Regions from separate parts of the Hafnia paralvei genome, predicted to be linked through region 1. Evidence: predicted binding sites of a transcription regulator. Region 1 holds the regulator's gene; each other region holds the start of a gene.
The links. The regulator CRP, encoded in region 1, controls carbon source genes, mostly activating them, when cyclic AMP is high. The targets are predictions, from matches to a motif close to ATGTGANNNNNNTCACAT.
Positions count from the first base shown of each region.

Region 2: rhaB (rhamnulokinase) is a predicted target of CRP. The motif match lies at 5,382-5,399, and genes of this name have one in related genera.
Region 3: K9N75_RS14960 (ABC-F family ATPase) is a predicted target of CRP. The motif match lies at 3,906-3,923, and genes of this name have one in related genera.
Region 4: cdd (cytidine deaminase) is a predicted target of CRP. The motif match lies at 3,689-3,706, and genes of this name have one in related genera.

Region 1 covers NZ_CP083737.1:4,348,691-4,354,674, reverse strand. Annotated here, with positions in the region: gene K9N75_RS20210 (YccS/YhfK family putative transporter) at 1-1,775, opposite strand, end outside; gene crp (cAMP-activated global transcriptional regulator CRP) at 1,819-2,451, opposite strand; gene K9N75_RS20200 (OsmC family protein) at 2,781-3,188, shown strand; gene K9N75_RS20195 (phosphoribulokinase) at 3,254-4,123, opposite strand; gene K9N75_RS20190 (DUF4153 domain-containing protein) at 4,159-5,984, opposite strand, start outside.
Region 2 covers NZ_CP083737.1:1,380,190-1,386,173, forward strand. Annotated here, with positions in the region: gene rhaM (L-rhamnose mutarotase) at 132-446, opposite strand; gene fucO (lactaldehyde reductase) at 456-1,604, opposite strand; gene rhaD (rhamnulose-1-phosphate aldolase) at 1,681-2,505, opposite strand; gene K9N75_RS06510 (L-rhamnose isomerase) at 2,530-3,786, opposite strand; gene rhaB (rhamnulokinase) at 3,783-5,204, opposite strand; gene rhaS (HTH-type transcriptional activator RhaS) at 5,594-5,984, shown strand, end outside.
Region 3 covers NZ_CP083737.1:3,185,240-3,191,223, forward strand. Annotated here, with positions in the region: gene leuE (leucine efflux protein LeuE) at 1-603, shown strand, start outside; gene K9N75_RS14950 (helix-turn-helix domain-containing protein) at 1,141-1,494, shown strand; gene eco (serine protease inhibitor ecotin) at 1,551-2,063, opposite strand; gene K9N75_RS14960 (ABC-F family ATPase) at 2,295-3,887, opposite strand; gene K9N75_RS14965 (amidohydrolase) at 4,077-5,945, opposite strand; gene K9N75_RS14970 (antibiotic biosynthesis monooxygenase) at 5,973-5,984, opposite strand, start outside.
Region 4 covers NZ_CP083737.1:1,623,877-1,629,860, reverse strand. Annotated here, with positions in the region: gene K9N75_RS07685 (NAD(P)/FAD-dependent oxidoreductase) at 1-323, shown strand, start outside; gene K9N75_RS07680 (MFS transporter) at 1,116-2,327, shown strand; gene K9N75_RS07675 (CidA/LrgA family protein) at 2,464-2,871, shown strand; gene K9N75_RS07670 (CidB/LrgB family autolysis modulator) at 2,871-3,563, shown strand; gene cdd (cytidine deaminase) at 3,764-4,648, shown strand; gene K9N75_RS07660 (NAD-dependent malic enzyme) at 4,863-5,984, shown strand, end outside.

The DNA of each region.
Region 1 (5,984 bases):
ATTGCGTTAAGATGCTCCACGATAAACTGGCTGTGAGTGATCCACAGACGCATGTCGGTCAGATATCTGGAATCAAACCCCGGCTCCTGCATCGCCTGATTTAGCGAGGTGAATACGGCATTATGTGCCTGATTGACCTTCATGCGGGCATAGGCTAAATCGGTTGCTTTCGGTTCAGGAGAGAGCAGTAGGCGAAGCTCATCTTGATATGCCTCTAGTGCCTGATGAGCATTTTTGCGCAGTAGACCACTTTGCCATTGTGGCCATAGCCAGATGGTACTTGCGAAGGCGAGAATACAGCCGAGTACGGTATCAATCAGTCTTGGAACCAAGAAATGGAGCCCATTGAGCTGTAAAAGCTGTAGGGTATAAACGGCAGTTACGGTGAAACCAATCACCGCCAGCCCGTAGTTTTTACGTAGTACCAAATAGGCTGCAATGGTGATCACCAGCATACAGGCCAAGGTGGCATTTAGCGGTAGGTCTAACTGTAGTAATCCCGCAGCAATAATCAGTCCAGCAAAGGTTCCTAGCGCACGGTGCTGGATCCTCACCCGCGTTGCATTATAGCCATTTTGAATGACCAGCATGGTCGTGAGCAAAACCCAGTAGGGTTTTGGCAGATGGAATAACATCCCCAAACTGCTGCCCGCAGCGAGAGTAATGCCTAAACGCGCTGCATTACGTAGCGCTACGGATTTAAATGAGAGATAGGCGCGTAATGCAGGCCAAAAAGGAAGGCGTTGCTGTGTAGACATCAGATTGCGCTGATAGAGAGGACGCTGACGAACTAGCAATCGAGCTACACGGCTAAAATGGTAATAGCAAAACTTTCCAACGGGGTTATCTGGGTGCTGATTAGCCAGCTTTTCCAGCGCGGCTAGCTCGTTATCCATCGAAAAATGTTTGGGGTAGCGGTGATACAGAATATCGCCAGCCACCGTTCTGAGCCTCTCTGATATGACTTGAGCGTTGCGGCGCAAAATAGCTTCAGCCTGACTTTTGGCGACTAGGCTTTGCACTTCATCGGGCTGAGATAAGCTAACGGTAATATGTTCTTGAAGATCCAATGCAACTTGAAAATAGCGCAGTAGACGTTTGTACTCAGGATTATGCACCAGAGATAACATGTGCATTTGTTGGTAGAGCTGGGTAATTAAGTCCATCACTTTTTGCTGGCGCTGTAGCAGCGGCGGCAAGGCCGTTTCTGGATCGATATGCTGAGTTAGCAAGCTATATTTGGCGTCCATATAGTCGCCTAGCTGCGTGTAGAGCTGGCTGAGATTTTCTCGGATCGGCTGCCCTTTCCATAAGAGAAACCAGAACCAAGTAAAAGCGCCATACCAGATGGTGCCAACAATATACAGCAGTGGCCCGTGCCAGATGGGAACTGTTCCAGCCATACTTAGCGTAAATATCGAAGCGACGAGTGCTGCGGGAAGAAGCCTAGCGTGTAGGGGGCTGATCTCACCGTTAACACCGAGCAGTAACGCAAGCCCAAGCATGATAAGCGGCAGCGGAATTTGCCATAGCAGGCATTGTTGTAACAAGAAACTGGAAAACGCGAATAGGCTGCCGCCAACGATTAATCGTTTGATGAAGCGCTTATGAGGAGTATCGAGCCCTGCAATGTTGCAGCAGGCTGGTACCAAAGAAAACATTAGACCAAGCTGTAGATTGCCGGTCAGTAGGCCAAATAAAACAGGGAGGCACAGCACCAGCGTTTGACGCAGTGCATAGTTGACTTCCGGGTGGTAGATAAACCGCCGCCACATAATGAAAGAAACCCGTGCAGCGATGCTACACGGGCATCATTTATCAGCGAGTGCCGTAAACGACGATGGTTTTTCCGTGCGCGGAGATCAGATTTTGATCTTCCAGCATCTTCAGAATGCGACCAACGGTTTCACGGGAGCAGCCAACGATCTGGCCGATTTCCTGACGAGTAATCTTGATCTGCATACCATCTGGATGAGTCATGGCATCTGGCTGTTTTGCCAGATTCAGCAGCGTCTGTGCAATACGGCCAGTCACGTCTAAGAACGCAAGGTTGCCCACCTTTTCAGAGGTAACCTGTAAGCGGCTAGCCATCTGAGCAGAAAGGCGCATCAGAATATCTGGGTTAACCTGAATCAGTTGGCGGAATTTCTTGTAAGAAATTTCAGCAACTTCACAGGCTGTTTTTGCACGAACCCAAGCGCTACGTTCTTGTCCTTCCTCAAATAAGCCCAGTTCACCAATGAAGTCGCCCTGATTAAGATAGGAAAGGATCATTTCTTTACCTTCTTCATCTTTAATCAATACTGCAACGGATCCCTTAACGATGTAGTACAGGGTTTCCGCCTTCTCGCCTTGGTGGATCAGGGTACTTTTGGACGGATACTTGTGGATATGGCAATGAGACAAGAACCATTCAAGAGTCGGGTCTGTTTGCGGTTTGCCGAGAACCATTCGCTATTATCCTCTGTTGTTATCGCGGCCCTAATATCGGGATACTGATCCAGACAGTGTGCTTATTGTGGCACGGGGCTTTGCTTATTAACTTGTTATAGCACTGCATAATCGAGATATAGAGTAATAGGCTAAGGTAATTGTTTCCTAGAGTTATTGATCTATACCCGTTTCAATCCATAAAGATCCATTTCGGCATAGTTTGTAGCACAGCTTTGTTCAGGTGTCTCGTGTTGTCTCGCTTCAGCATCAGAAGTGAGGCCTCGGATTGCCTGTTTTTTACAGAAAGCGTAGTCTGATGACAGAATTTAACCAAAGGGGCGATAAACATGCAGGCACGAGTGAAATGGGTTGAAGGAATGACTTTTCTGGGCGAATCGGCTTCAGGACATCAGATTCTTATGGACGGAAACGCTGGTGATAAAGCGCCAAGCCCAATGGAAATGGTATTGATGTCAGCAGGGGGGTGCAGTGCCATTGACGTAGTTTCCATTTTACAGAAAGGACGATTGGACGTGCGCGATTGTGAAGTCAAATTGACGTCTGAACGTCGCGAGGAAGCTCCGCGCTTGTTTACCCATATCAATCTGCATTTTATTGTCACGGGCAAAGGCCTTACGGATAAAGCCGTTGAGCGCGCCGTTGCGCTTTCTGCGGAAAAATACTGCTCTGTTGCGTTGATGTTGGGTCAAGCCGTTAACATTACCCATAGTTTTGAAACTATCGTGGTGGAGTAATTTGATTCACTTCATCAGGCACCGGTGGTTTTGTGCCAAGGTGCCTGATATTGCGTAACACGTTGTTATTCGATTTTCTTCCCTTCGATAAGCCGTTGCACCAACGGCGTCATGATCAGTTCCATTGCTAACCCCATTTTCCCTCCCGGAACCACCAACGTATTAATATGCGAGATAAACGATCCTTGCAGCATCGCGAGTAGATAGGGGAAATCAATATTGTCTAACCCTTGAAAATGGATCACCACGAAACTTTCATCTGACGAAGGGATCGCTTTAGCGGCAAAAGGATTAGAGGTATCAACCGTTGGTACGCGCTGGAAGTTGATATGCGTGCGGGAAAACTGGGGGGTAATGTAGCCGATGTAATCTTCCATAGAGCGAACAACGGAATCCATCACGGCTTCGCGTGAATGGCCGCGCTCACCGGTATCGCGCACCAGTTTTTGAATCCACTCAAGGTTAACGATGGGCACTACGCCGACCAGTAAATCGACATGCTGAGCCACATTGTGTTGCTGCGTGACGACTCCGCCGTGTAATCCCTCATAGAATAAAACATCTGTCGGCTCTGGCAACGGTTCCCACGGCGTGAATGTGCCGGGAACCTGATTGTAGGGAACGGCTTCATCGTAGGTATGCAGATATTTACGCGAGCGCCCACGACCATGCTGACCATATTCGATAAAGCTTTGTTCGAGAAAAGAGAAGTCATTGGCCTCGGGGCCGAAATAGCTGATATGACGCCCTTGCTCGCGGGCTTTTCGGATTGCAGCGTCCATTTCTGGGCGGGTATACCGGTGGAAACTATCGCCTTCCAACTCAGCGGCTTTCAGATGGAACTGTTGAAAGATCTTGCGGAAGGCTACGCTGGTGGTGGTAGTGCCGGCTCCACTGGAGCCGGTCACGGCAATGATCGGGTGTTTCGCTGACATAATTAACACGGCTCCGGTGGTTGGGGGGCTACGGTTTATCGTAAATCGTAATAACTTACATCTATGGTTGTATCCTGAATTTGGATATCGCTCCACTCTTTTGGCACGGCTTTTAACTGACCGCCGAGAATGATGTCTTTAATCTTAGCGGCATCCAGTGTGTTGTTGTCCAAAGTATCTCTATCGTTAAAGCGGATATGAGCAGCAATGACCCAACCCTGTTTCTTATAAGTATAAACTTGGCAGAAAGGCTCTTTGGGATCGCTGAAATTGCACAGTACATGCTCTTTATTCCCATCATTATTCAGATCTAACGTTGTGACAACACAAGCGTTAGCGATTAAATAGCAATCGCCAATGTCATTTCCTCGGCCGAGATCGTTTGGCAAAGATTCCCACCACGTTGATTCTGGTGAAGGTGTTCCGACCGCCAGCTGAATGTTCTTGCGTGCTATTCCTGGTGTAAACGCCGCATAGGGTCTTTTATCATCATCGCCATAGGATCCCCAGCGAGTGGTTTGTAATAGCGTTTTCTCCAGCTTGAGTTTACGCCGTGGAGCGCTGACAAATTTGATATCAGACCGTAGCGCCTGTAGCGCATCGTTGCCTCTGCGGCCGCTGTCAAAACGTAGCATGATGAGATCTAAATCATCAGGAGATACCTTTCCTGTGGAATATCGATTCATTTGGTCGTTCACGCTAATGCGATAAGGATCGATGATCGGAGAGTTGCACAGAACCACAATCACTGCGATTAGCCACATTATTTTTTTGTTGATGCTGCCAAGCGAGTGCAGCCAGATGTTATTTTTGCGAACCACGGCGCTTGCATAGGCAAGGGTTAAGCAAAGAGAGAGGCCGACAACGACTGAAGCCCTGAGTCGATCGGGAGTCCAGCCATATTGTACGATGCGCTGGCCCAAATAATAGGTGGACAGTATCGCGTAGATCGGCAAAACAAGCAGGGAACCGTTGATGATATAGCGGATTAAATTTGGATACGGTTTTTTATCTATGCCATCGGAACTCAAATATATCGCATTGACCAGCAGGGCTAACAGTAGAGACATGGTGGTTAGCAATGTGGTTGCAGACGACCATTTATCGGTTAGCGCATCGATACCGGTAAACGGGAGGCTGAAGATAAAAATCAGAGCGAAAAACGATAGCAGAGGTAGTAGGCCTTTTACCATCAGAGATAAAAGGTTACGTACGGTAATGATTAATTTTGGATGGGTGCGGCTAATGAGAACGCCAATGGCAACAATCAGACCGTTAGCAAGGTACATGAATATTTCATGTCTGAAAAAGAGCTCATAAAAGAAATCAATGCCAATCAGTTTGAATAGACCCGCTCCCAGCGACAAGATCCCCCACATCAAACCCGAAATCAGCAAGGTTAGCACGGCGGTAATGGTGTTTTTCCATATATTACCGTGCAGTTCAGAGTAGTCGATGGAAGAGCTAGGATTATTTATTCGTGCCTGTAACCATGGAAGGGTAACAAACACCATAAGGAATAACGCGAGATAAAACGTTCCGAATAGACTGCCGTAATCTCTTACTCCTACATCATTCCATTTTATCCAAGCTGTCATTGCCACGAATATGGCGGTATAGGCCAGCAGGGCTTTCCACAATATTTTGTCTCGTAGAGTATTCACAGACAGCACGAAGATCAGGGGCAGAGAGCCCGATAAAACTTGTGTGTAAAGCAGCGCTGAACTATGGGGGATCATCCACTCGCGATCGCTGAAGTGGTTACATAAATAAAGCAAACATCCTTGAATGAGACAGACTAAAACAATGACGATGCGCGTTTTGAGCGGTAGGTCAGAGGGCGAGACTTGGGTCTTGCTAT
Region 2 (5,984 bases), 1.8 Mb from region 1:
GACTGTTGCGAATGGCTTATCAAAGAAGATCAGACAGCATCCTGCGCCCGAAACCGACGCAGGAATCATATAGTTATCGAGCTTTTAGATCACCTGATGATTTGTATCTTTTAGCAAAAAACTCAACGGGCTCAGGCAAGATAAAAGACTTCTCTCAGATCGTCGCTGACCGGACTGCAATCAGGATTACTAGGCATCACATCGCCCATGTGTTTCCACCAACGCTGACAGACATCCGTTTCGGCAATGGCATTCCAGCGCGCTTCAGATTCAACTTCGACGAACCCAAATAGTAAATTGCGCTTTTCATCGAGAAAGATTGAATAGCGGTGTGCGCCATGTGCTTTGAGCTCAGCCTCCAGTTCGGGCCAAATTGGCGAATGGCGGCGTTGATACTCGGTATGTGCATCAGGGTTAACCTGCATGACGAAAGCTTTACGGATCATATCGGCTCCTTACAGCGCTTGGAGATAGAGTGCGCGTACCTGTTCGCGATCGGCACTGCGTGGATTACAAGGCGCGCAAGGATCGGCTAACGCTTTGTCTAACCAGCCTTCGATATCCGCTTCTTTGATGCCTAGCGTGTTAAATCCTGAAGGAATGCCTACGCGGGCGGAGAGCTGTCGAATCGCTTGAATTGCGCTTTGACTTGCTTGTTCTTCATTCATTGCGTCTGTATTGACGCCCATGGCTTGAGCGATGCGAGCAAAACGAGCAACCGCATTCGGACGATTAAATTCCTCAATAACGGGGAGTAAAATGGCATTACATACGCCGTGCGGCAGATTGTGAGTCGCGCCAGGCTGATGAGCTAACGCATGAACTAACCCCAAACCTGCACTGTTGAATGCCATACCTGCTAAATATTGGCCATAAGCCATCATTTCACGAGCTTGGAGATTCTGACCATTATCCACTGCTTGTGGCAGCCATTCGGTAATCATACGGATGGACTCAAGTGCGGAATGGTCGGTGAGCGGATGTGCACCAACGGAGACATAGGCTTCAATCGCGTGGGTCAGTGCATCCATACCGGTTGCGGCAGTGACTGACGCTGGGATATTAAGCATAACTGCAGGGTCATCGACGGCGATATCAGGAATGATATTGCTGTCGATAATGACTTCTTTCACCTGTCGCTGGCTATCGATAATCACGGCGTTGCTGGTAAGTTCTGCAGCGGTGCCCGCGGTGGTATTAATTGCGACGAGCGGTACACCTGGGTTCTTCACTTTCCCCACGCCGGAATATGCCGTGGAAGGTGACGGATTTGCGGTCAAAATTTTAATGGCTTTAGTCGTATCAATCGGGCTACCACCACCAAAGGCAATCAGATAATCGCACTGATTTTGTTGATAAGCTTTAAAGCCCGCCTGTACTAGTTCTTCGGTAGGGTTAGGATAAACATCTTTGAATAAAGCGTAGGAGAGGTGGTGCTGTTGCATGGCATCAAACAGGCCATCTAACAGTCCCATTTCAACTAATTGGCCATCTGTGACGATCAGGGCTTTTCCCCATTTTTTGTCGCTGAGTAGCTTAACCATATCGCTGATTGCGCCGTTTCCGTGCAAGCTAATTTTGGGTAATGCCAACATAAAGCTCATGATATTGCTCCTGAAAATGAAAAACCGTTATGATGCGCCTCCGAAAAGAGGCGCATGCGATCGGTCTTTCTAGCGCTTAATCCTTGAGTGCGGCGGCCATTGGCGTAACACCAAACCGTGCCGCCAATGCGATGAGCTCTTGGGTGGAGATGGTCTGTCTTTTTCCGCCCATAGACAGTACTTTCACCATGATTTCCGCTGATTTTTCGGCGGTATCAATTAGGCCAAAAGCATCGTCGAGCGTTGGGCCGCTGCCGAAAATGCCGTGGAATGGCCAGAGTACTAATCCATGCTCGCGCATCTGCTCTGCGGTCTGAGCGCCAATACCATCGGTGCCTGGTACCATCCAAGGTACGATGCCGATCCCATCAGGGAACACCACCAAACACTCGGTGCTGCCTTCCCATAAAAGGCGGGTGAATTTGGCATTGTCTAAGTCATGTACGTAACTTAGTGCAATTAAATTGGTGGCATGACAGTGCATAATGACGCGGTTATCGCCGCCGGTGACTTGCATGCGCACTATGTGTGACTGGAAATGTGCGGCGAGCTCTGATGTCGGTAACCCGCCTTTAGTCAGTCCCCAATGAATGTTGTAAGCCATACCATCTGCACTGACTTGTAATAGCACCAGATTTTCTTCCGGTGCGATTTGCACATTGCGGAAAAACTTCCCTGAACCGGTGACCAGAAACCAGCTGTTTGCCAATTCTGTTGCTGGCTGTGTCAGTTCAACGCAGCGCGGTTGAGCATTAAAGTCAGCGCGAAACGGCGCCACTTCTTCTTCTAAAAGACGCAGGCTGACATTACCGCCATTGCGTTCGTCCCAACCTTTTAGCCACATATCGCTGGTGGCCTTAATCATCCCCTGAACAAACCAAGAGTCGATGATGGATTGCATAGTTTTATTCCTTATTTTCAATAACTAACGCTGAGACAAAACCTGTTCTTCATATTCACGAACGGCATTCAACCAACGAGCGTCGGCGGGAACATCATTGCGCTGGCAATACATTTCCCATACGGCCTGCCATGGCAGTGATTTTTGCTCTTCCAGCAACGCGAGTCGCGCTGTGTAGTCGCCGCTTTCTTCCAGCTTGCGTAGATGCTCGGTCGGTTCTAACAGCGCGCGTAGCAGGGCTTTTTTCATGTTGCGTGTGCCGATAACCCACGCTGCGATGCGGTTAATGGAAGCGTCGAAGAAATCCAAACCGATATGCACACGGTCAAACAGATCGTGACGCACGATCTCATTGGCAATGGCCTGTGTTTCATCGTCGAGCAACACCACATGATCGCTATCCCAGCGAACAGGGCGACTGACGTGCAGCAGCAGGCGCGGTACATACAGCATGGCGCTGGAGATTTTGTCTGATATCACTTCGGTGGGATGGAAATGTCCCGCATCCAGACACAGGGCTGTCTGACGACTCGCGGCGTAACCGAGGTAAAACTCATTGGAGCCGACGGTATAGCTTTCAGCGCCGATGCCGAACAGCTTGCTTTCAACGGCATCGATATGATGAGCTGGATTGAGTTTTTCTGAGATGACTTCGTCCAGCGCTGAAGCTAAACGTTGACGCGGAGCCAGACGGTCAATCGGTGTATCTTTCATCCCGTCAGGGATCCAAATATTCATGACGGACGGAGTGCCTAGCTGCTCGCCAAAATAGGCAGAAATACGACGGCTGGCTTGGCAATGCTCAATCCAGAACTGACGTATTTCCGGATCGGAGGATGATAACGTGAACCCATCTGCGCTGAGCGGATGAGAAAAACAGGAAGGGTTAAAGTCTAATCCTAAGTGGTGTTTTTTCGCCCATTCAACCCAATGAGCAAAATGGCGAGGCTCGATTTTATTTCGAGCAACCGGCGTGTCAGACTCTAAATAAATCGCATGCAGATTAAGGCGTTTTGGACCAGGAATAAGCGAGAGCGCCATTTCCAAATCAGAGCGAAGTTCAGCGGCGTTACGTGCTTTACCCGGATAATTACCAGTAGCCTGAATACCGCCGGTTAGCGAGCCCTCTGGGTTTTCAAAACCGGCGACATCGTCGCCCTGCCAGCAGTGCATGGAAACAGGCAGTTGCTCCATCGTTTTCAATGCATTTTCAACATCGACGCCAACGGCGCTGAAACGCTGCTTTGCCAGTTCCCAAGCCTGATCGATTAAAGTGGTCATACACAAGTTCCTTTGAATTGGGCAGAGGTTTGCGCACCACTGTGAGTCTGTGGCGCGGATAAAGAATGCGGGTGGTTGGGGATGAAATGTTCTAAAGGGAAGTTATGCGCAACGATGCGGCGGAAATCAGCCACGTTAGCCACGTCGCCTAGCGCAATGAGCTGGCAACCGATATTGCCTAATGTGGAGGCCTCAACGGGGCCCGCGGTGACGTCTAGATTACATAGGTCAGCACATAGCTGATTGAGAAAACGATTCTGACTGCCGCCACCAACGATATGCAGGTGGCGGAGCGGCTTGCCGCGTAGCTCTTCGAGTTCTTTCGCCACCTGTTGATAGAGATTGGCTAAACTGTCGAAAATGCAGCGTGCTAATTCGGCTGGGGTTTCAGGAACCGGCGCTCCACGTTCACGGCAGTCATTCTGGATTTCCAAACACATGTTGTCTGGATTAATGAAACGTTCATCATTGGGGTTAATCAGAAAATATTGTGCTGGCTGTAAAGCGGCTTCAGCGATGAGGTCAGGTAGATATTGAACGTGCAACTCCTGCGTCGCGCGTTGTAGCAACCACAAACCCATAATATTTTTGAGGACTCGATAATGACCTTCAGTCCCCCCTTCGTTGGTGATATTAGCCTGTAGCGCCGCGTTATCAGTGAACGGTGTGACACTCTCGATCCCCATCAGTGACCATGTGCCCGAGCTAAGATAGGCTGCGTCAGGATCTTGTATTGGCGTTGCCATTACCGCGCTAGCGGTGTCATGTGTTGCAACGGCGACGACCGGCACGTTTTGCCCTTTAGGGCTATGCCAATAGCCGACGCGGTTGCCTGGCTGAGTCGGTTTCTGAAACCAGCGAGCGGGAATACCGGCATAGTTCAGCAAATCGGTATCCCAATCACCGGTATTGATATTGAGCAGTTGAGTGGTGCTGGCATTGGTGTATTCCCAATTCATTTTTCCTGTCAGTCGATAGTGCAGATAGTCAGGGATCAGCAACAAATGCTCGACACGATCCAATACCTCAGGCTGTTGTTCGCTGAGAGCTCGCAGTTGGTAAATCGTGTTAAAGGGTAAAAATTGGATACCGGTGCGTTGATAGATAAATTCGTGCCCCAGCGTTTTCTGTGCCTGAGTCATGACGCCATGGGTTCGGCTGTCGCGATAGGCTATGGGGTGTCCGACACGCTCACCGTTGGCATCAAGCAGCACATAATCGACACCCCAAGTGTCGATACCAATACTGTCTAGCAAGATTTTTTCAGCATCGATTTGTGTCAGCCCTGCGAGGATTTCACGCTCAATGCTATCGAGATCCCAAGTATCAAAACCATCGCGTGAGACTAGCTGGTTAGCAAAACGGCGAATCTCTTTGAGAGTCAACTTCTGAGTGCCGAGATGGTAGCTGGCTAGCATGACCCTCCCGCTTGAGGCACCAAGATCAATTGCGACAATATGGCGTGTGGTCATGTGGAACCGTCCGTCGTTTAACAATCTTATTAATCAATGACGGCCAGTGTAAAAACTTGCTTTGGAGGACACCTTCTCATGAATGCCAATGAAATACTGGTTTTGGCAATACAGCAAAGGTGAAAGTGAAGTTGGTCACATATCTTAGAGAGATCGCCCTGTGATGTTCGCCGCATTTCTAAATATTGGCGACGTTTTCTTAAATAAATGCGCGCTTAAAGTGGTTTTGGCGTCAAAAGTTTAAGGTTCGCATTGGCGCCTTCTTCTACTATCGCAATACAGAAGTGCTGGAGAAGTAACCAGTGCTGATACCCGAGACGATGAGGAGGTAGACCATGACTGTTTTGCACAGCATTGATTTTTTCTCTTCCGGCTATGCGCCCGTCGCGATAGAGCCGCGAGCACCGCAGCCTGAGTTTCCTGAGCACCATCATGATTTCTATGAAATCGTTATAGTGGAACAGGGCGCTGGCGTACATGTATTTAATGGTAATCCTTACACGCTTAACAGCGGATGTGTATGTTTTGTCCGTGACCATGACCGCCATTTGTTTGAGCATACGGATGGATTGTTTTTAACCAATGTCCTGTTTCGTTCACCGGATGCATTTAAATTTTTGTCAGGTGTTGAACAATTTTTGCCGAGCGAGCGTAACGGCGTTTACCCTTCGCATTGGAGAATCAGCCAGCAGGTATTGCAGCAGGTCAAAGTCTTAATGTCGAAGT
Region 3 (5,984 bases), 1.2 Mb from region 1:
ACATATGTACTAGGTGCGATTTTCATCATTATGGTACCGGGGCCGAATACGCTGTTTGTCCTCAAGACCGGTATTACACGGGGAGTCAGAGAGGGTTATAAGGCCGCTCTCGCCGTTTTTATCGGTGACGCCGTGCTCATCTTTTGCGCCTACATCGGCATTGCATCGCTCATCCGCTCTTCGCCGTTTTTATTTTCTCTGGTAAAAATGTTAGGCGCGCTTTATCTGCTCTATCTTGGGCTGAAAATCCTTTACAGCACGTTGGCGAAAAAAGGCCAAGAGCAAAGTGCCGCTAAAGAAGAGCCTGAGCACACATTCCGTAAAGCTCTCACCCTAAGTTTAACGAATCCCAAAGCGATTCTGTTTTACGTTTCCTTCTTTGTGCAATTTATTGATATGGATTATGCGCATACCGGCGTCTCTTTTGCGATTCTGGCGGTTATCTTAGAAATGATTAGCTTCTGCTATATGACGCTGCTGATCTTCTCTGGTGCCGCGCTGGCGCATTTCCTCAGCGAAAAGAAACGCCTAGCAAAACTGGGAAACTCAATGGTTGGTCTGCTGTTCTTAGGATTCGCGACTAAGCTCGCCACATCCGCCTAGCAAGCTGAAAATGAGGAAAAGCGCCTGAAAATGGTAACATCGTTCACTTAAGCTTGATTTTAGGGGAGCACACTACGGTGGGGTAAACCCACTCTCCTAAACGAATGTCGTTACCTGTGATGGCGCTTTTTATGCACAACGCTCAGTCTATTACGTCACTCAACAGCGCCAACAGATTCGTCGCCTTTTTACGATATCCGTAGCTGAACACGCATTATTGAATAATACCCACGGCAGGCTGCGGCTGTAAGAAAAGAAGTGAGGTGGTTAGGCGAGTTACCAGAAATAATCAATCCTTCTCATAAAAATCAAGCATTCTGTTTCCTAATAAGACGGAATTCATATTTCGTCCTTATTTGTTTATTATCCAAACACTCTTTTACTCAGAATTTATTCTGGAATTTTTATTGAGATAACTTTACAAAAATATATTTATCCTTATTGAATTGTTGTTCATTTTATTTTCATGTCCAGTAGTATCTCTGGTCAGGAATTTATCTTTTTGTTTGTGCAAGACCACAGACTAAGGTGATTAAATTGAGCACTAAAGGACAACATCAGCTGCTGGTAGAGTCACTGTCTGAATGGATAGAACAAAATCTAGATAAGCGAATCGTGATTGATGATATCGCCGAGCGAGCAGGATATTCTAAATGGTATCTGCAAAGATTATTTAAAGAGGTCACTGGGGATAATCTGGCATCCTATGTGCGTCACCGTCGTTTAATGCGAGCGGCAGCGGAACTAAAACGCACAGACAAAAAAATTATGGATATCACGCTACAGTATGGTTTTGACAGTCAGCAAACTTTCACCCGCGCATTCAAAAGGCGCTTCGGTACTTCTCCAGGCATATTCAGACAAACCCCATCGCCATCGACCGACAGCTAGACCGTTCTATCCCCTCCCAACCGTCCTTACTAAGGATGGTCAGGAGGGGAATGACATTATTTTTTCACTGAATCCTGCAGTTTCGCATCAGCCTGCCATACACGATATTTAACATCGACACCCTGCGGCACGTAAACCACAATAGGCAGTCGGCTGTTATAACGCTGCATTGCGGCATCGCCCAAATTAGCGATAACAAATTCGCTGCGTTTGGTGTTGTCTGGGCAAGCCATCATGGTTGATGCTGGTTCGGAAATTTTATCCATTACCAGATAATCATAGCCCCAGCCGGATAACGTTTTACTTTCCAGTTTTCCGCCCATCATATGGTGGTTGCAGTCAACTTCCATCGTTTTACCAATCATCAGTTCAACTTTAAAGTTGTTTTCATTTTCCTGCTTTGGTAAGTAAATAACCTGACGGCTCATGCCTTTCTCCGCCTGCGGATATGGCGCAACCTTTTCCAAAGGTTGTTTGCTGATATCTTCATGAGACTCTGCGGTGGCTGCAATTGCACCGGCAGAAGATGCCAACAACAGGCTGGCTAATACGGCTGAAATCTTGTTCATTATATATCCCTACTATTCTGATAATGATATTAACCAAACTAAATTATCATAGTCCGGACAAATATATCATAGGTTAATTCCTATTAATCCCAACTAAAGATATACAATAAAGAGGGTGAGGAAAACACGGAGTCATAAATAACAACAGTCGCACTACAAAATGTTAGAAAAAAAGCCATACCGTAAAACGGTACAGCTTTATTTAGCCGATATTTATCTATTTATACTGAATTATTCTGCGCCTTGGCTGCGCAAATAATCCTCATAGTTACCGGAGAAATCAATGGTCTTGGTTGGCGTAATTTCAAGAATACGCGTTGCCAAAGAGCTGACAAATTCACGGTCGTGTGAAACGAAGATCAGGGTACCTTCGTACATCTCCAGCGCCATGTTCAGCGCTTCGATGGATTCCATATCCATGTGGTTAGTAGGTTCGTCCATCACCAGAATATTGGGACGCTGCATCATCAACTTGCCAAACAGCATACGGCCCTTTTCACCACCGGACAGCACTTTCACTGATTTCTTGATGTCGTCTTGGCTAAACAGCAGACGCCCTAAGTAGCCGCGCACCACCTGCTCGTCATCATTCGGCTGTTTCCACTGGCTCATCCAATCAAACAGCGTCAGATCTTCAGCAAATTCACTTTCATGATCCTGTGCGTAGTAACCGATATTGGCGTTTTCAGACCACTTAGCAAAACCCGTGTCTGGCTGCAGTTCGCCCACCAGCGTTTTCAGCAAGGTTGATTTACCCACGCCGTTAGTACCTAAAACGGCCAGCTTGTCACCCACTTCCAGCAGCATTCTTAGGTTTTTAAACAGCGGACCATTGTCAAAACCTTTGCTCAAGCCATCAATTTCCAACGCATTACGGAACAGCTTTTTGTCTTGCTCGAAGCGAATGAAAGGGTTCTGACGGCTAGACGCTTTAATTTCATCCAGCTTAATCTTATCAATTTGGCGCGCACGAGAAGTTGCCTGCTTAGACTTAGATGCGTTGGCGCTAAAGCGACTAACAAATGATTGCAGCTCGGAAATTTGTGCTTTTTTCTTGGCGTTATCAGACATCAAACGCTCACGCGCCTGTGTTGCCGCCGTCATATATTCATCGTAGTTACCTGGATATACGCGCAGTTCGCCGTAATCCAAGTCGGCCATGTGCGTACACACCATATTCAGGAAGTGACGGTCATGGGAAATGATAATCATGGTGCTGTTACGTTCGTTCAGCACGGTTTCCAGCCAACGGATGGTATCGATATCCAAGTTGTTGGTCGGTTCGTCGAGCAACAGAATATCTGGGTTAGAAAACAGCGCCTGAGCCAATAGCACACGGAGTTTCCAACCCGGAGCGATTTCGCTCATCAAACCATAATGCTGTTCAACAGGAATACCCACGCCCAGCAGAAGTTCACCGGCGCGAGACTCTGCGCTATACCCATCCATTTCACCATAAACAACTTCTAGATCGGCGACTTTATAGCCTTCTTCTTCAGTCATTTCTGGCAGTGCATAGATGCGATCGCGCTCTGATTTCACGTCCCACAATTCAGTGTGGCCCATGATAACGGTATCAATAACGGTATAATTTTCGAATGCGAACTGGTCCTGACGCAGTTTACCCAGACGCTCGTTCGGATCTAGGAAGACATTACCGCCGCTTGGTACCAGATCACCGCCGAGAATTTTCATCAGCGTGGATTTACCGCAGCCGTTTGCTCCGATAAGACCATAGCGATTACCTCCGCCAAATTTGACGGAAATGTTTTCAAACAACGGCTTACTGCCGAACTGCATCGTGATGTTATTGCTGATTAACAAGACTAGTACTCTTAACAAATGTGATTTTGGGCACATTATGCCATAAGTTGGCGCTTTTATCGCCCTTGAGAGCAAGATGGAAAAGGAGATAATGAAAATAGGGGTATGTCGTGTAGGAAGGCAAGGTAGCGGCATCTAGCAATGAATACCGCCACCTTCAGCAACATCTTGAGTTACAAGCACTTCAAGTCAGAATGAGAAGCAGGAGCAGCCTAAAGCGCCCCAGAATGCCTGCTCGTCTGACACTGGGATCGCTGATTTACGCGCTTTATCATGTGAGTGACCGTGTACACCACATGAACCGCAACATTGATGGGTTTGCGCCATCACGCCCGTTTTATTAGCAACCGGAGGAGCCGAGCGGTAATGTCCAGGCACGCTCACAACCGGCGACCATTCTGGCACAACCGGAATCGGCGGCGGGGCTAGCGGAGTAAAGGCGCCTGCGGCGTATACCACTTTACCATCCACGATGGTCATCACGGATTCAATGCCCTTAATGGCTTCTTCTGGAACACTAAAGAAATCCTGAGATAGCACGACCATATCCGCTAACTGCCCAGCCTGAATCCGACCTTTTTTGCCTTGTTCATTGGAAAACCAAGCGCTACCGGCAGTCCATAGCTCTAACGCAACGTCACGCGATAAGCGATTGTTATCATCGTACATCGCCATCCCCCCCACGGTGCGACCAGAGACCAACCAGTACAACGCAGTCCATGGATTATAACTGGCTACTCGCGTTGCGTCGGTTCCCATCCCCACAGGAACCCCCATCTCCAACATTTTGCTAATTGGCGGAGTTTGTTTCACTGCATCCATGCCATAGCGCTCAGCAAAGTACTCGCCCTGAAACGCCATACGATGCTGTACTGCAATGCCGCCCCCCAATGCTTTGACACGTTCAATATTTTGTTCTGTGATGGTCTCTGCGTGATCAAAAATCCAGTGCAGATCGCTGAACGGGATTTCACGATTCACTTTCTCAAACACATTCAGCATACGCGAGATAGATTCGTTGTAAGTCGCGTGTATCCGGAACGGCCAGCGATTCTCAACCAAATGGCGAACTACACGCTCCAATTCATCTTCCATGTCTTCCGGTAAATCAGGGCGCGGCTGTAGGAAATCTTCGAAATCTGCCGCTGAGAATACCAACATTTCACCTGCGCCATTAGCACGATAAAAATCACTACCTTGCCCCGGCGTCAGCATATCCGTCCATTTCTGGAAATCATCCAATTCTTGCTTAGGACGCTGCGTGAACAGGTTATAAGCAATGCGTACGGTCATCTGTTTTTCGTCATGTAACTGCTGAATGATTTCGTAATCTTCTGGGTAGTTTTGAAATCCTCCCCCAGCGTCAATCGCACTCGTCACCCCCAAACGGTTTAACTCACGCATAAACTGACGAGTGGAGTTGACCTGCATCTCCAACGGGAGTTTCGGGCCTTTCGCTAAAGTGGCATACAGGATCATCGCATTGGGCTTTGCAATTAACATCCCAGTTGGGTTGCCTTTTGCATCACGTACGATTTCCCCTCCCGCTGGATTCGGCGTGTCCTTAGTGTATCCCACGGCTTTTAACGCAGCGCGATTTAGCAATGCGCGATCGTAAAGATGTAACACAAAGACGGGAGTATCTGGCGCGGCTTCATTGAGTTCTTCGATCGTTGGCATGCGGCATTCAGCAAACTGAAACTCTGTCCATCCTCCCACAACCCGCACCCACTGTGGTGACGGCGTGCGATCGGCCTGCTCTTTCAGCATACGTAGCGCATCAGCAAGGGAAGGCACCCCTTCCCAACGCAGTTCGAGGTTATAGTTTAAACCACCACGAATCAGATGTAAGTGGGAGTCATTTAAACCAGGGATAACGGTATGACCTTTTAAATCAACAATCTGAGTGTCATCACCAGCAAAGCTCATCACTTTGGCTGTGCTGCTGGCGGCCAGAATTTTTCCGTCCTTAATGGCTACGGCATCCACCAGCGGATTTTCACGGTCAAGCGTATGAAACTGACCATTAGTGAGTATCAGTGAAGCGTTTTGAGACATAAGTCCTACTCCTATCGCGAAGATCGGCTATTTCTTCAG
Region 4 (5,984 bases), 2.0 Mb from region 1:
TGTTGAAAACATTCCCGCAGCTAAAAGGGGTAAAAATCGACTATCGCTGGACAGGGAATTTCCTGCTCACCCTATCACGCATGCCGCAATTTGGCCGACTTGAGAACAATATTTACTACATGCAAGGCTATAGTGGACACGGCGTCACCTGTACACATTTGGCTGGGAAACTGATTTCAGAAGTCCTGCGTGGCGATGCTGAACGTTTCGATGCCTTCGCTAAGCTGCCACACCTTCCGTTCTTTGGGGGAAGAAATCTACAGATTCCATTCACCGCTATTGGTGCAGCGTATTATACAATCCGCGATCGGTTGGGCGTTTAATTCTTTCTTATCTCGTCAAATACAAGAGCCGTATAGGCTCTTGTATTTTTTAGTTAAAAGCAATATAGCCTTTAAATAACCCCACATGAGATGAGTGATTATTTTTATCACTATCCGCCATCCATTTCGTCTCTTATTGGCCAGTTTATATTAGGAAATTACAATCTGTAATTATTAAACATTAAAATAGCGCTGGCATTACTCTCATTTTAAAAACAAAATATCACGTTGGCATTTTTTGTTTTACTCAAATTATTGATGAGAGGATATTATGCAGTTAATTTATAATTACAATGAATATTACGAATGGATTTCCAAGGCTTTTTATTATGAGTCAAGATATGACCCCACGCCGCTTATTGATGAAAGTGAAATGCTGGATTTCTGCAATAAATCTCAACCAGAATCATACCCCTGCCTCGTGTACCTCACTGTTAGCACCGCTTTAGCGCCCTTTCCTACAATAAAATTCATCTATAAAAATCAAGTTAATGAGTGGTCACAGCAGTTTCTTGTCGCATCTAAGTAACTTAAGCTAGTATCGAAAACCAATGGTAATGGATTGCCATTGAAACCTTTTACACCATCACTTTTTGAAGCAGTATTTTCTTTATGCTTTCTGGTTTTTGACAGTTATTGATCATCAAATAAGCCACAAATTATAAATAACTTACTGAATTTATTGTTTACCCTAGCTGATTAGAATTTTTCTAATACACTCCATAATTATAGCGCTCGTCACCGGCTTCATCATTCGTAAAACTACACATAATAAGAAATCAATACATGAGACTGAAAGGATTTCCGCCATTAATTACCCTGCTACTAATATCATCACTGGTATTAACTATTGGTCGTGCTATCACCCTACCTTTTATCACTATCTATATGACCGAGCATTTTCATTTAAAACCTGAAAGCGTTGGATTAATTTTAGGGATCAGTCTCGCCATAGGCATTGTGAGCAGCTTCTATGGTGGATACTTAGTCGATAAATTTAACAAACACCACCTGATGATCCTTAGCATTGCGCTATTCGCCATGACATTCTGCATAATGCCTTGGCTGGGTAACGTGTGGTGGATGGTACCCGTACTTGCCTTGCTACACGCCGCCTATTCTGTTTTTAGCATTGCCATCAAAGCCTGCTTCGCGGAATGGCTTCCGGTAAGCGAACGCATCCGTGGTTTTTCAATGAACTACACGCTGGTCAATGTTGGCTGGGCGGTAGGCCCTGCGCTCGGCGTATTTGCCGCCTCTTATTACCCCATGCTGCCTTTTTTTCTTTCTGGCATGCTGGCTTTTTTCGTGGGTCTTACCCTGTGGCTGCGTCTTGATGGCTATGGCTTGCCGCCCAATAACGGCGATACCGTTTTTACCGAACAACGCTTAAACTTTAGCGCCACATTTAAGATCCTAAGCCACGATCGCCGTCTAATCTTTTTCACCCTCGGTAGCACAATGGGAGCCGTGGTCGCAGGTCAATTCACCGGCTATCTTTCTCAGTATCTGATTACCGTCAGCAACGCACAGTTTGCCTATCAGGTGATCGGCTCCGTCATGACGGTGAACGCCAGCGTAGTGATTTGTCTTCAGTACCTGCTCAGTCGAAATATGAATAATAAAAACCTGCTTCGCTGGCTAACCGCAGGCACACTATTTTTCTGTTTTGGCTTAGTGGGGTTCGCACTGGCCGATCGCTCCATTCCTATGTGGATGGTTGCAATGGCAATTTTCACGCTCGGAGAAGTGATCGTTATCCCCGTCGAATATCTGTTTATCGACTTTATTGCCCCTCCGCATTTAAAAGGGAGCTACTACGGAGTACAAAATCTGGGGAATTTGGGTGGCGCCGTGAACCCAATCCTGTGCGGATTTTTGTTATCTTTCGCCCCACCTACTACGCTTTTCTATGTGCTAGTGGCAGTTTCGCTGCTGGGATTAGGCTTCTTCTGGTACGGCTACCGACTTTCCGGTGCCTCTGTCCAACACATTGAAGGTTGATCCCAGTGCTACGTCTTCGATAGATAAACCTTCATAAATGGCATGATTACGATAACTTGTTTTCATGATGTGATCGGTAGCACATTTCTGAATTTAATTGTATGATGAATGCGTTTTCTTTCTTAGGTATTCACAGATGTCAAAAGCAATTTCAGTTTGCTGGCAGTATTTGAGAGCGTTCATATTAATTTACCTGTGTTTATTCGCCGGTAATGCGATCTCGACGCTGCTGCCAATCACCATCCCCGGCAGCATTATTGGCATGCTGATTTTATTCGCCCTCCTAGCCTCGCAGATTATGCCGGCAAAATGGGTTAAGCCCGGTTGTAACATTTTAATCCGCTACATGGCGCTGCTGTTCGTGCCCATCGGCGTCGGTGTGATGCAGTATTATGACGTAGTCGTCAAGCAGTTCGGTCCTATCGTCGTGTCATGCCTTATCAGCACGTTGGTTATTATGGTTGTCGTCGCCTATAGCTCTCATATGGTCCATCGTGAACGTATCATTGGTGAGACAACAGACGGCTGCGAGGAGGAAAAGTAATGGCTTATATTTGGTGGTCATTGCCGCTAACGCTGTTGGTTTTTTTCGGTGCCCGTCGCATCGCGCAAAAGCTCAACATGCCGTTATTAAATCCTTTGCTAGTTTCAATGGTGATTATTATTCCATTGCTATTAGCATTGAATATTCCCTATGAACATTACTTTGCGGGGAGCTCTACGCTTAATAGCCTGTTGCAACCTGCCGTAGTGGCTTTAGCATTCCCGCTTTATGAACAGATTCACCAGATTCGCGCGCGTTGGAAATCCATTATCACTATCTGTTTTATTGGGAGTGTTACTGCGATGGTTTCCGGCACCGTCATTGCGCTATGGATGGGGGCAACACCACAAATTGCCGCCTCGATATTGCCTAAATCAGTCACTACACCGATTGCGATGGCTGTCGCCCAATCAATTGGTGGCATTCCAGCCATCAGCGCCGTTTGCGTTATTTTCGTTGGTATTGTGGGCGCCGTGTTTGGTCATATGCTATTAAACCTGATGAGAATCAGCACCAAGGCGTCACGTGGGTTAGCCATGGGGACGGCCTCACACGCATTGGGAACCGCACGCTGTGCTGAGATGGATTTTCAGGAAGGCGCATTCAGCTCATTAGCTCTGGTTATCTGCGGGATAATCACTTCGCTGTTAGCCCCCTTTTTATTCCCCATCCTGATTCATCTCTTTAGCTAAAATACAGTTTTCCGCTCTCTCATCGTTTCACATTGCGGTGAGAGTGTGGAAAAAGAAGCAAAAGTCACAAAAACCCTGCGATACATCTCTCATTTTTTATAATCATTACATCCGTTACATCAAAATAGTGATAAAAATCACATAAACAAGCCAATCGCTTGCCTAGAATACTCTCCCGTAACTAACTAAGAGGCTCCCCCATGCACGCACGTTATGACGCGGCATTCAGCCAACTGCCAGCCGCTTTGCAGGCGGCGCTCTCACCCATTCTTAATCACGCCGATTTTCATGCTGTCATTACGGCTTCTCAGGTTGAAACCCTGAAACAAGCGACCGGCATGAACGACAGCGAACTCGCTTTTGCCCTGCTACCTTTAGCCGCGGCCTGCTCATTAGCGCCAATATCTAAATTCTACGTTGGTGCAGTTGCCCGCGGCGTTAGCGGCAACCTGTATTTCGGTGCCAATATGGAGTTTTTGGGCGCCCCTATGCAGCAGACTATTCATGCTGAACAATGCGCAGTCACCCACGCATGGTTACGCGGCGAAAAAGCCTTGGCGTCCATTACCGTCAACTACACGCCTTGCGGCCACTGCCGCCAGTTTATGAACGAGCTAAATACCGGCACTCAGCTAGCGATTCATTTACCGGGTCGCCAGCCAGCGACGCTAGGGCATTACCTGCCAGATGCCTTTGGGCCACGCGATCTGGATATCAAAACGCTGTTGATGGATGAAGAAGATCACAATCTGTCACTGGCCAGCGATGATGTACTGGCCCAAGCTGCGCTGGATGCGGCAAACCGCAGCCATGCGCCATACAGCCAAGCCTATAGCGGCGTGGCGCTGGAAGCAGCAGATGGCAACGTTTACTGCGGTCGCTATGCTGAAAATGCCGCGTTCAACCCAAGCTTGCCTCCGCTTCAGGCGGCACTGATCTTGATGAACGTGTCCGGCAAAGATGTGTTGCAGATCCGTCGTGCTGTATTGGTTGAAACTAAAAGCACGATGTTCTCACAGTGGGATGCCACCCAAGCAACGCTAAACGCGTTAGGTTGTACTCGGGTCGAACACACCCAAATTTAAACCGCTTGCTCGCAGAGCCATTCGGCTCTGCGTCTTTATTTCCCGCGAAATCCTGTAAAAAATTGTTACGTAGTTCTCACTTCTCCAGCTTTATGTCATCTTTTCATAACAACCATTGAACAACTTTATAGTATCTCTTAGGATCGACGGCATGACGTATTATTCTCTCAGATAAATATACCGCCCGACCAATAGACATATAAGAGTGCTACTCATGGAATTGGAATACGAAAGTAAACGCCCGTTATACATCCCCTACGCTGGCCCTATCCTGCTAGAGTTTCCCTTGCTGAACAAAGGCAGTGCGTTTAGTGAAGAAGAACGGAGTAACTTCAACCTGCATGGCCTGTTACCTGAAGCTGTAGAAACTATCGAAGAACAAACCGAACGCGCCTACCGTCAGTACCTCGATTTTAAAACCGATAACGATAAGCACATCTATCTGCGCAATATCCAAGATACCAACGAAACCCTGTTTTATCGCATGCTTGACGCGCATCTGAGTGAAATGATGCCGATCATCTACACCCCAACGGTGGGTGAAGCCTGTGAGCATTTCTCTGACATCTACCGCCGTGCGCGCGGCCTGTTCATCTCTTATCCAAATCGCGATCGCATTGATGACATGCTGCAAAACGCCACTAAACAGAACGTTAAAGTGATCGTTGTGACTGACGGCGAGCGTATTCTCGGCTTGGGTGACCAAGGCATCGGCGGCATGGGGATTCCTATCGGTAAGCTGTCTCTTTATACCGCCTGCGGCGGGATTAGCCCTGCCTACACGCTACCTGTCGTGCTAGATGTCGGAACTAACAATCCACAGCGTCTAAATGACCCCCTGTATATGGGATGGCGTCACCCGCGTATTTCAGGTGATGAGTATTACGCTTTCGTCGATGAGTTCATTCAGGCCGTGAAGCGTCGTTGGCCAAACGTGTTGTTGCAGTTTGAAGATTTCGCTCAGAAAAACGCTACGCCGTTGCTGAATCGCTATCGCGATGAACTATGCTGTTTTAATGATGATATCCAAGGCACCGCCGCCGTAACGCTAGGGAGCTTAATTGCTGCTAGCCGCGCCGCCGGTAGTCAGCTGCGCGATCAAACCATCACCTTCCTCGGCGCAGGCTCTGCAGGCTGTGGGATCGCAGAGCAAATCATCGCTCAGATGAAATCTGAAGGACTTAGCGATGATGAAGCACGTTCACGCGTATTCATGGTAGATCGTTTTGGCCTGTTGACAGATAAACTGCCAAACCTGCTGGAATTCCAAAGCAAGCTGGTGCAAAAAAGCGCCTCACTGGCTGGGTGGAATGTTGAAAGCGACGCGATATCACTG